Regions from separate parts of the Fictibacillus sp. KU28468 genome, predicted to be linked through region 1. Evidence: riboswitches for the same ligand, from Rfam matches in the RefSeq annotation. Region 1 holds a riboswitch; the other holds the start of a gene.
What was found. Region 1 has a riboswitch for S-adenosylmethionine ahead of OKX00_RS08615 (methionine biosynthesis PLP-dependent protein). Riboswitches for the same ligand answer to the same signal wherever they lie in the genome.
Positions count from the first base shown of each region.

Region 2: linked by a shared signal. The riboswitch ahead of OKX00_RS20420 (sugar ABC transporter substrate-binding protein) and the one ahead of OKX00_RS08615 (methionine biosynthesis PLP-dependent protein) in region 1 are both predicted to bind S-adenosylmethionine.

Region 1 is NZ_CP110666.1:1,675,976-1,681,782, reverse strand. Features, by position in the region: gene metC (cystathionine beta-lyase) at 1-394, opposite strand, end outside; gene OKX00_RS08615 (methionine biosynthesis PLP-dependent protein) at 387-1,505, opposite strand; SAM riboswitch class I at 1,580-1,695, opposite strand; gene OKX00_RS08610 (AbrB/MazE/SpoVT family DNA-binding domain-containing protein) at 2,167-2,472, shown strand; gene OKX00_RS08605 (CsbD family protein) at 3,274-3,477, opposite strand; gene OKX00_RS08600 (LemA family protein) at 3,635-4,201, shown strand; gene OKX00_RS08595 (TPM domain-containing protein) at 4,201-4,923, shown strand; gene OKX00_RS08590 (hypothetical protein) at 4,926-5,096, opposite strand; gene OKX00_RS08585 (YrzI family small protein) at 5,203-5,352, opposite strand; gene OKX00_RS08580 (hypothetical protein) at 5,484-5,633, opposite strand.
Region 2 is NZ_CP110666.1:3,869,364-3,875,170, forward strand. Features, by position in the region: gene OKX00_RS20400 (hypothetical protein) at 326-460, opposite strand; gene OKX00_RS20405 (hypothetical protein) at 427-552, opposite strand; gene OKX00_RS20410 (ABC transporter permease) at 588-1,592, opposite strand; gene OKX00_RS20415 (sugar ABC transporter ATP-binding protein) at 1,593-3,092, opposite strand; gene OKX00_RS20420 (sugar ABC transporter substrate-binding protein) at 3,266-4,381, opposite strand; SAM riboswitch class I at 4,507-4,616, opposite strand; gene OKX00_RS20425 (hypothetical protein) at 4,735-5,442, opposite strand; gene cidR (cidABC operon transcriptional activator CidR) at 5,570-5,807, shown strand, end outside.

The DNA.
Region 1 (5,807 bases):
CATCCAGATCAGTCATGTCTACAAAAGTATGGGTAATCCCCAGTCTTGTGAGCACTTGTGTTACCATTCGGAAAGTACCGCCATAAACATCTTCTGAAATCACAACATGATCACCCTGAGAAAGGAGCAGAAAAGCTGTCGATATAGCGGCCATTCCTGAAGAGAAAGCGAATCCCCGGCAGCCTCCCTCCAAGAGAGCGATCTGCTCCTCCAACGCTTCTCTTGTCGGGTTGGCTGACCGGCTGTAGTCATATTTTCCGAAACTGTCGAGATCCTCCTGATGAAACGTTGAAGAAAGGTGCATCGGTACACTGACCGCACCAGTTGTCGGATCGGTTTTATGCTTATGATGCAGCAATTTGGTTTGAAAATTATAACAGGAATAGTCACTCATGGGGGATTGCCTCCTTCTGAACAATTTGAAGTGCTTGCGATAAGTCATCTATAAGGTCATTTTCATCTTCAATTCCAACAGACAGCCGAAGGAGCCGGTTGCACACCCCTCGCTTGATGCGAATGTCATCCGGAATATCGGCATGGGTCTGAGTGGCCGGATAGGTGACGAAGCTTTCGACTCCGCCCAAGCTTTCCGCAAATGTGATCAGTGAAACAGCCTTCAGAAAGCCAGGCACCCACTCTTCTTTACGAAGGCGAAAGGAGATCATTCCTCCTCTTCCCGGGTAAAGCACATCCGCAACGGCTTCATGTTCTTGGAGAAAACCGACGACCGCCTTTGCGTTTTCTTCATGCTTTTTCATCCTTAATGCCAAGGTTTTCATGCCTCTCATCAACAGCCAGGCGTCAAAAGGGCTTAAAACGGCACCCGTAGCATTATGATGATAGGACATTTCTTCACATAATTTTTCTCCTTTTGCAGCAACGAGTCCTGCGAGTACATCGTTGTGTCCCCCAAGATATTTTGTCGCACTATGGATGACGATATCTGCCCCAAGTTCAATCGGCTTTTGAAGCAAAGGCGTGTAGAATGTATTGTCTACAATCACGAGGAGACCATGTTCCTTTCCAATAGAAGCAATCGCCTGGATATCACAAGTTTCCATTAAAGGATTTGTCGGGGTCTCCAGAAAAATCGCTTTGGTATTCGCAGTAATCGCCTGTTTAATTTCAAGAGGATTCGCCGTGTCTGTGTATTTACAGGACAGCCCCCATTTTTTATAGCCTTCTTCCAATAACCGATAAGTACCGCCGTATAAATCGCTGGATACGATCCATTCATCCCCTGATTGAAAAAGGGAGAGGATGGTAGCGATCGCGGCCATTCCCGAACTGCAAGCAAAGCCTTGGTCCGCTCCCTCCAGGTCCGCGATCGCCTGTTCAAGCAGCTGGCGTGTCGGATTGCCGGTGCGTATGTAATCATACCCGCTTGATTCTCCTATCCCGGTATGGCGATAAGCGGTTGAAAAATAAACGGGCGGATTAACTGATCCTGTCCGGTCTTCACTTCGGTTGCCGATCTGAGCAAGCTTTGTTTCCGTTTTATACATGGAGATCCTCCTAATAAATAAAATAAAAAAAGCCTTCTAAGAAGAAGACTTTTGAGAAATATCAATTGTCGTTCTTCTTATCTTTCAAGTTCATTAACGAACTTGATGGATTTAGCACCTTTTCAGCCATCCGCGGCTGAAGGTTGCTGAGGTATCATCGGGCCATTCCCTCTACCTCTCTTGATAAGAAAACAAATCACGTATCAAATTGTAATTTATACTTTACAATAATATTCTGAATGTTTCAATAGGTATTTCAAAAAATATTGGCTTTTTTAAAATTTCAATTAACCTTTATTACATTGGCGGCTGTATTGGTAAGGTGCTCGAAAGTTAAAACTCGGGACGTACTTTAGTAAAAGGGCTAACTCTTCTGATAAACGATGAGATACTTTTTTCTTTTTTTGTTTTTCTCAATCAGCACCTACCTTTATTACATTTTCACCTGATGATTTTAGTCCTGTATTTAAAGAGGTTTTCTGAAAACACTGGTTCCATTTACCATATTCGCAGGTAAATAGTCGGTTTACGCACAGAAATTAAGTAATTAAAAGCTTTTAACCTAAATCTTCTGAGTAAAATTGAAACGTTTTTATCAGTTTGAAAAAATGTTAGGCATGGTAATATTTATTAAAAACTACTAATTAAGGGAGTCTTACAGTTGATAGTTGAGACAGATAAATACTATATGCCTGGTAAAAATCGTGTCATCTTGCTGCCTGCCGTTTGGAGAGAGGAATTTAATATAACAGAAAATGACCTCCTCACTGTATGTAAAAAAGACGACTCGATCATCATCATTCAGGCCAATACCATAAACGAAGTAAAGGGAGCCAAATATATAAAGATTAATAAAAAAGGCGTGATAACCATTCCGAAATCTATAGATGAACAGCTGGATATTCGATTACATCAACTGTTCATTAATTCAAAATACTGTTCCTTTTTTATTGCACCTGTAAAATAGAAATGCCCGTTTGAATGAAAGGATGAAACATGCTATCTCCAAAGACATAAATTTGGTGATGGCATGTTGGCCTCTTATCTGCTTTATATGGTGCTGCCTTGGTTGGCAGGTGTATTTCTTTTAAATAAGAAATGTAAACTCGTGTTATTGGTCACCCCCTTCACTTTGGTCCTTGCATTCATTATTGATGGCTGGGAAACCCTTTATCATTACTGGAAAGCAGCTCCCTCGTCAAGAAACCTGTTACGTTCCAATAAAAATAGAGATACGCGTATCTCCATTTGCATTTTAATAGTTAATGAATCTGATCTATTCCGGCATTAACCTTGTGGAAACTCCAATGCGGTTCCATGCATTGTTGGTTACGATTCGCATGATGATTTCCGCTATTTGTTTTTCCTCAAAATGTTCAGCTACTTCCCTATATACTTCATCTGGAACATGGGAGACAGCTACGAGTGTGATCGATTCAGCAGCGCTGGCACTGCTCGTTCTTCAGGAGAAAAGAACGCAGGTTCAACATTGCCTCATAACCTCCTGGATTGACCTTTCCCATTAAAAATCTTGTTTCCATACTCAATTCCTCCTTAATTTGCAATCACTAATAAGACAATTAACTCCCTCTTTTTGTGACAAAAATTAAAGGGTAATTAAAATTTATTTATTCACCAAGAAGGGATTAGTGGAAATGGCTGTACAAAACAATATTGCCGGTTTCGTGACTTGGTTCCGTCAACATTGGGATATTTAATCAAAAAACAAGGCCAGTCCCTTTCGGAGCTGGCCTTGTTTCACTTTTACTTAATCTCTTTTATTATCAAATAAGCTGTTTACTGTATCTGTTGCTTTTTCTTTGGCATCGCCATAACCTTCACGGATGTTTCCTTTTGCTTTGTCTTTGTTGCCTTCTGCTTCTGTTCTCTCATCTCCAGTAAGCTTGCCTAGCTCTCTTTTTGCTTCACCTTTGGCCTGATCCATTTTCCCTTTTGTTTGATCTTCATTCATCGTCTATTCCTCCTTCATTTTATATCCGTCTACATAGAGTGTTTACCCTCTATTAAGCCATATTAATCTTGTTAAGCCTAAGCCATATTTTCTGTTTTTAAATCATAAGATAGGGGAAAACTAAAAATTAATGTAAATTTGCTGAAGGAGTGTACATATGAAAAAAAGCTGGATATGGCCTGTAGTCATCATAGGTGTTATCGTTATTTGGTTTGTAGCAAGCTACAACGGTTTTGTCAACAAGGAAGAGGATGTTGATCAGTCCTACTCGCAGATTGAGACACAGCTGCAAAGACGTGTAGATTTGGTGCCTAACCTTGTAAATACCGTCAAAGGCTATGCTTCACATGAAAAGAAGGTCATAAAGGATATTTCCGATGCGCGTGCCCGCCTGGCCGGTGCACAATCAACTCAGGAAAAGGCACAAGCCAATGACCAATTAACCGGCGCTTTAAGCAGGCTTCTTGTCATTCAGGAGCGGTACCCGAACCTTAAAGCTGATAAACAGTTTACTCAACTTATGGATGAACTTGCAGGTACCGAAAACCGGATCGCCGTAGCCAGAAGGGATTACAACCAGGAAGTGGCTTCCTATAATAAAAAAGTAAAACGATTTCCTGGAGCGTTAATTGCTGGGATAGGAGGATTTGATAAAAAAGAATACTTTAAGGCCAATGCCAACGCAAAAGAGCCCCCTAAAGTAGACTTTGGAGGAAACGGATAATGCTTTCCAAAAGATTCTCCCTCCTTTTGATGGTGTTTCTCTTTTTCACCATACTAACAGCCAGAGAACCGGTATCAGCAGCAAAGATACCTGCTCCAACGGGAGATATTTATGTTCAGGACTACGCGAACATCTTAAATCAACAGCAAGAAGCAGAGCTGCTGTCATTGGGAAGACAGCTGGAAGATCAGACGACAGCACAGCTTGCTGTTCTGACCGTTAAGTCTATTGGAAGTGAACCCATTGAGAACTATGCGAATAAAGCCTATAGGACGTACGGGCTTGGCACGAAAAAAGCGGACAATGGCGTACTGCTCGTCGTTGCCATGTCACAGAAGAAAATCAGGATTGAAGTTGGATATGGTCTTGAGGGTGCTATTCCAGACGGAAAAGCTGGAAGGATTCTGGACGAAAATGCGATTCCCTATATGAAACAAGGGAAGCCTGACTCGGCTGTCACACAAACGTATCAGGCTCTTGCTAAAGAGATCACACAAGAATACAAGGGACAGGATAACCCTCCTCCTAACGGAAAGAAAAAAGATCCTTTCTCGTGGTTTTACATTCTTATCATCGTAGTGGTTATCTTTTTGGATGTAAAATTTTTTAATGGGTTTCTGACTTACATGATCCTGTCCATGATATCAAGAGGCGGTGGCGGTGGCCGGCGCGGTGGTGGTGGCGGGTCTTCCGGCGGTGGCGGGGCAGGAAGAGGCTGGTAAAGTTATTCTTCTTCCAGCCACTTTTTCACGTGATCCTTTGGTTCCCAGCAGTTGAATTTATAGGAAGGCTGGGTTTCATATCCAAGCCTTGTACACTCATATTTCATCCCCTGCTCCGTTCTTGAAACCTTAAAATTGATGCAGGTGGCACAGCAATGAATATCTTTTTTCATGAACGTTCAACCCTTTTAACCCTTCTTTATGATTTATATCTTCATCATACAGCAAAAGCCCTGCCTCGCACTATAATTTGCGCAAGCCAGGGCTTTTTTCTATCTATTAACGAATGTAATTCGCGTCGATTGCTTTTGCATGAGCAGCATCAAACAAGTCATTTACATTTTGCTGGTGCACATATTCTTTGTACGTCATTTCATTCTTGTTTAGTGAAATGGTAATCGTAGCAAAGAAAAGGTTTAGTGTAAACATACAGGTTCCTCCTTTCCTTCCTGGTTATCCTTTCAGGTCGTATCTTTCTCCGTTATAATCCAATTTAGAAACGCCAGGTATCTTTTTACCATCATATTTATCCCTCCATTAATTTTTATTGTCAAACTTTACTAAAAGGTTAGGACCGTATTCACGACTTTATCGCGGCTGGCTTCGAACCTCTCATTCACCTCTTGCTGATGTACAACTTCTTGATGCGTTCTGATTTTTCGTTTGAAAGAAACAGTAATTGTGCCAAAAAATAATTGTAGTGTAAACATAGTAAATCCTCCTTTAATTTTAAAATCAACAGGTCATATCCTTCTCCAAAGAGAACCAAGCCAACAAAGCAATACTAATCATCATTTTTCTCTCCTCCCTCAAGTTGATATTTATAAAAAAAGGCCGCAGTACAAGATCCCCTGCGGCCAACCCAAAAATGGGCACAAAAAAGC
Region 2 (5,807 bases), 2.2 Mb from region 1:
TTCCTCGTCTTTACCCTTTATTAAAGAACACAAAAAAATCCAGCACTTTTCTGCTGGATTATGGCCGGGGTGATCCGTTGATTCCCTGAGGAAAGGTGAAGACATTATAGGGATCTTATTTTTTATACTTTTTTTAATCGCGGTGCATTCCATCCGAAATCCTCTATCCATACATAGTGGAGAAAAAAAACTCCCTATCCTAAGTTATGTGGTGAAAGGACAAACAGTCATTTTTTTATGAGTTTATAAAAACGGGGCTGCCCAGAAAGTCGAAAATTGACCTTCAGGCAGCCCCTTTTTGGCTTGAAAAATCTTCAATGAAAAGTTAAGTGAAGTGGAAGATGCGAAACTCCTCGAAAATGAACTTCACATTTTCTTCGTGCGATAAAAAGCTGCCGGAGCCTTCCTTTTCCTGCGGGACTAGCGTTACAGGTGAGACTCCCGCCGGTGCTTGCACCAAAAAGTAGGGTTCACGCCGGTAAGGCTCACCGCACGCCCCGCGGAAGTAGGAGCTCGCGCCGGTAAAAGCGAGCAGCCTGGAACGGAAATCAACAGCTTACAGACTTCTTGGACAGCCCCTTTCCTGTTTATTTTTTTTGTTTATAATAGGTTAACGCCAGTGCAAATGCGAGAACCGCTCCCTTCACAATGTCCATGGAATAGTAAGGCACAGACATCATGACGAGGCCGTTCTGCAGAATACCGATCAAAACAGCGCCGATCAGGGTTCCAAAAGCATTGGGTTTGCCTGCACCAAACACCGAAAAACCAATAAAAGCCGCAGCCACAGCATCCATTAAATATGGAGTGCCTGCATTGATTTCAGCAGTCATCACTCTTGATGCCAAAACAATGCCGCCGATCGAAGCAAAAAGAGCGGACAGCAGATAGGCCGCTACCTTATATTTATTTACCGGGATGCCTGAAAGCCTTGCTGCTTCTTCATTCCCGCCGATGACATACATGTACCGGCCGTGCTTTGTGTAATTGAGAAGAACATAGACGAGAACAACTGCCGCTGCCATGATCACGATGATCCAAGGGACTTGTCCTATTTTCTCGAACGCTGCACTGATCTTGCCCGTCGCAAACGTTCCATCAGGCATGACCATGTTTTGCGAGATGGTCGCCCCTTTCGTGTACGTGAGTGCAATCCCCTGGATGATAAACATGGTGGCAAGCGTCAGGAGCATATCCGGTATTTTCACTTTAACAATCATCACGGAGTTAATGATGCCTACAATCAGAGCGGCAGCGAGGGCGGAAAGAATCGCTACTACCGTGTTCTGGGAGAACCAGACAAACATTGAGACCGCAATGGCATTCGAAAGAGAGGCCACAGATCCGACAGAAAGGTCAAATCCGTTGACGGACAGTGATATCGTAATGCCGATCGCAATGATGGTAACGATGGAGATCGACCGTAAAATGTTCATCAGGTTATGTCCCTGCACAAAGGAGGGATTGGCCGCAGTGAACACACCAATTAAGACCAGAATGGTTAAGATCGTTCCATATTTATAAAAAAAGTCGAACAGCTCAAATTTCTTTTTTGGAGAAACTTGGGCTGGTATTGGTTTTGAAAGCTCCATCTACCTTCCTCCTGTTGAATAGAATAATAGCTCTTCTTCCGTCGCTGCTGAGGTTTCGAGCTCTTTCACACTGCGTCCGTCATACAGCACGTAAAGACGGTTCGTGATACCTAAGATCTCTGTAAACTCTGAGGACGCATAAAGGATGGCTTTGCCCCGTTTTGCCAGCGCGGAGATCAGTTCAAAAATGTCCTTCTTAGCAGCTACATCTACACCCTTCGTCGGCTCATCAAAAATATAAACATCGGCATCTGCGATGAGCCATTTGCCGATCGCAATCTTTTGCTGATTTCCCCCGGAAAGATTTTGAACCTTCGTTTTCTCAGATGGCGTCTTAATGCCTAAGGTTTGAATGATTTCAACAGCCTTTTGTTTTTCCGCCCGGCGATCCAGAAAACTTAGTACCTTGGAGAACTGTCCAAGATTGGCGGCTGTTAGATTAGCAGCAACCGATTCCGCGACCAGAATCCCTTCCTTTCTCCGTTCTTCCGGAACGAGAGCCAGGCCCTGCTTTACCGCCTGATGCGGGTTTTTCAGCTTCAGTTTCTTCCCCTTGAGAAGAACAGCGCCTGCTGTAATCTTTGTACAGCCGAACAGGATTTTGCACAGCTCTGTTTTTCCTGCTCCTACAAGTCCCGCGATTCCGATAATCTCACCAGCACGGACCGTTAAGTTCAAATCCTTGATCTTCTCGGCGTCAGAAAGCCCTTTTACCTCAAGAACAGTTTCTCCCACTTTTCCGTTCAAGGCAGGAAACTGCTCATCCAGCGCCTTGCCGAGCATCTGCTCGATGATCCGGTTGATTGAAGTTTCCGAAATAAATTCTTTTATGACTAACTCACCGTTCCTCATCACCGTAATGTCATCACAGATTTCAAAGATTTCCGGCAGCCGGTGAGAAATGAATATGATGCCTACATTTTTAGACTTCAGGTTTCTGACAATCCGGAACAGTTCGTTTGTTTCTGAATGGCTTAACGGCGCAGTCGGTTCATCCAAAATTAGAAAACGGCACTGTGCTGAAACCGCTCGGGCGATGAGAACCATCTGCTTTTGAGCAAGTGTAAGCTCACTGACCAGCTTTTTGGAAGAGACGTTGATGTTCATCTCTTCCAAAATTTGCGATGCCTTCTTATGCAGCTGTTTCCATCTTACAAGCTGCTTTTTACCCATCTCGTTGACCAGATCATGCAGCAGAATATTTTCACCAACGGTTAAATACGGGATCAGCGCGGTGTCAACCTCTTGATGGACGATTTGAATTCCTTCGTCCAGGGCATCTCTCGGCGAAGTGATGGCCGCTTTTTTTCCGTCCAAATGAATCTCGCCCGTGTAATGATTGTAGGCTCCCGACAGAATTTTCATAAGGGTCGATTTCCCAGCCCCATTCGCTCCGATCAGCGCATGAACCCGGCTGGTCTCACTGGCAAAGCTCACACGATTCAACGCTTTTACACCCGGAAACTCAATACTTATATCCTTCATCTCCAACAGAGCCATCTGCTTCTCCCCTTCCCTCAAAGCAAACACTCTCTTAAGCCTAGAAAGAGAGTGCAAGTTTTCATTTAATGCTGGATTTTGATTTACTTAAAGATTTCCATCACGTACTGATGCATGAGATAGACCCTTAATAGGCTGGTCAAGTCCCATTCAGCTTCATGTCCGACTGTTGTTTACTTTTGGTAGTGATCCTTTAGTGTCTTCATCCAATCTTCCTCAAACGCATCAGACTGGCCCCAGCCTTTAATTTCTTTGGACAGGTTGACCATGTTCACACCCTCGTTTGATTTTTGCAGAACCTTTTGTGAAACGAGAGAAGCTTTCAAATCATATTTTTGAGGTGTTTTTTCACCCGCAAGCTTTTTAGCAAGAATTCTCATATCCACTGCCCCAATGAGCTTAGGATCAACAGCAGCCGTGTACTTCCAAGGACTTTCTTTTTTCTGGATTTCTTGAAGGTCTGCATTGGAGACGTCAATTCCGTAAATTTTGATTTCGTTGCGTCCCGCTTCTTTAATCGCACGTGCAGCCCCGATCGCAAAGGCATCCCATGTGGCAAAAATGGCATCAATCTCGCCTTTTTTATGTTTGTTCAGCATGGCCGTCACCGCATTTTGCGTCTGGACCGACGTATCTGCAGAAGCAACGCCAAAGCGTTCTACTTCCTTGATTCCCGGGTTATTCTTCAATGTTTCTTTATAGACGGCGTTGCGTCGCACCATCGGCGGGAACCCGTCTACCCAAAGATAAACGATGTTGGCCTTCCCTTTGTTCTCTTTAACGAGCTGATCGAGAGCCAGCTTGGCAAGGGCTTCATCGTCCTGAGACGTAAGTGTGACACCGCCTACTTTCGCGAGGTTCGGATTGGAATCAAACGTCACCACGTTCTTTCCTTTTTCCCGAAGCTTCTTAATATCGTTTATGGTAGCCGCATCATCACCGTGAGAGATGATAAAACCGTCGTAATTCTCATCAGCCGCCTGGGCAATCGCATCATGGAACTTGGCGGTATCACCGTTTGCTGTGTAGGTATCAACGGTAAAACCAAGTGCCTCTCCTTCCGCTTTAGCACCTGCTAAAAATTGGGCTGTATGATCATCACCCCCGATTTTACGGATAACCTTGATTCGGGCTCCCTGCCCTTTGGCAAACCGCTTCGGTACGTTATCGAACGAAACCTTTTCATGTTTGCCAGCTGATGAAGCGGTATTGCTTTCGGATGAACAGCCCGTTAATAAAAGTGATAAAGCCACCGCGGAGATTGCCGCGCTTTTAATGAATCGTTTCATTTCCCCAGCTCCCTTTTTTGTATATCTCTCTTCTCAAGCCGGCGGGAGGACAGGCCCTTCAGCACATAAAAAAACCTCTCTGGAAAAAGAGAGGTTTCATCACTTATGTATAACGGATTCGTCCTCTCTTATCTCTCAAAACAGACATGCTGTTTTGCTGGAATTAGCACCAATTCCATTACGGAACGGTTGCTGGGCGTCATAGGGCCAGTCCCTCTGCCACTCTTGATAAGAGAATGAATATTTAATTTTTAGAAAATATAGTTATTACTTTAATCCGCAAATGGGGGAAAGTCAATGGTTTTTTTATCATATAAAAAACCTCTCCAAAACAAGAGGTTAATCCACCAGGCTTATCCACGGATATCTCCGCCAAAGATCGCAACGTTCTGCATCTCCGCACCAAACTCACTGCCATTCCACTTCAGGGTAGTCTGGACATATCCGAGGCGGTCAGCGTTATATCTGCCGGCGATGTTTTGGTAAGCCAACAGTTCATACACGCCATTTCGGCCAAAGTCCACCGGGTAAAGACCGCTTAAAGGTGAGACAAATCCTTGTATGGGAGCCTTTAATCTTCCATTCGGGTAGTAAATCTCAGACAAGTATTCCTTGTCCCTCGTACTTAAATCGATAATAAATTTTTGATTCAGGTTATAGCTGTTGACCTGAGCTTCATATTGCTCCAGATAAAACACTCTGTACTTATACCGGTCACTGAATACGCCGGAGTCAAAAAGAGGTCTGAACTGGCCGTTTCTGAAGGCAAATACATAGGCATTGATCATACCGCCGCTGCCTCCCGTATCCATAACGACCATGATGTCTTCTACCTTATCTCCTGTAAAATCTCCGAGAAAGAGGGTAGGATTGTACCCTGAGTTTTCTTTAAGAGGGATTTGCACATACTGGTTGGTCCTGCCGTCCTGAACCACGGCCGCAATGTTCATCCAGTATGGACTGTCCACTGTTTTTTCAGCGGTAAGATACACCGTATCGATTGACACGTCGCCCGTCACATTTCCCCTTTTCACATCCACAACCTGCCGCTGTCTGTACATCTGCCATCCCTGCCTTTACCAATTTCAATAAAACAGTATATGCATATTTGCCCTATTTTGGTTTTTATCCCGCAATCGTGATAAACTACAGAAAAATAACGCCGTTCATCGGCAAGCAGGTGCAATCGTGGATATTAAACAATTACAGTATTTTATTGAAGTAGCCAAATATAACAGCTTTACACGGGCGGCTGATGCCCTTTTCATTACCCAGCCCACCATCAGCAAGATGATCAAGAATCTGGAGGATGAGCTTGGGGTTGTACTTTTTGACCGCTCACGAAAAGGACTGACACTTACGGATGCCGGCCAGACCATATTCGACCAGGCCAAGCTGGTCGATAAAGCATTCAACAACCTGGAGA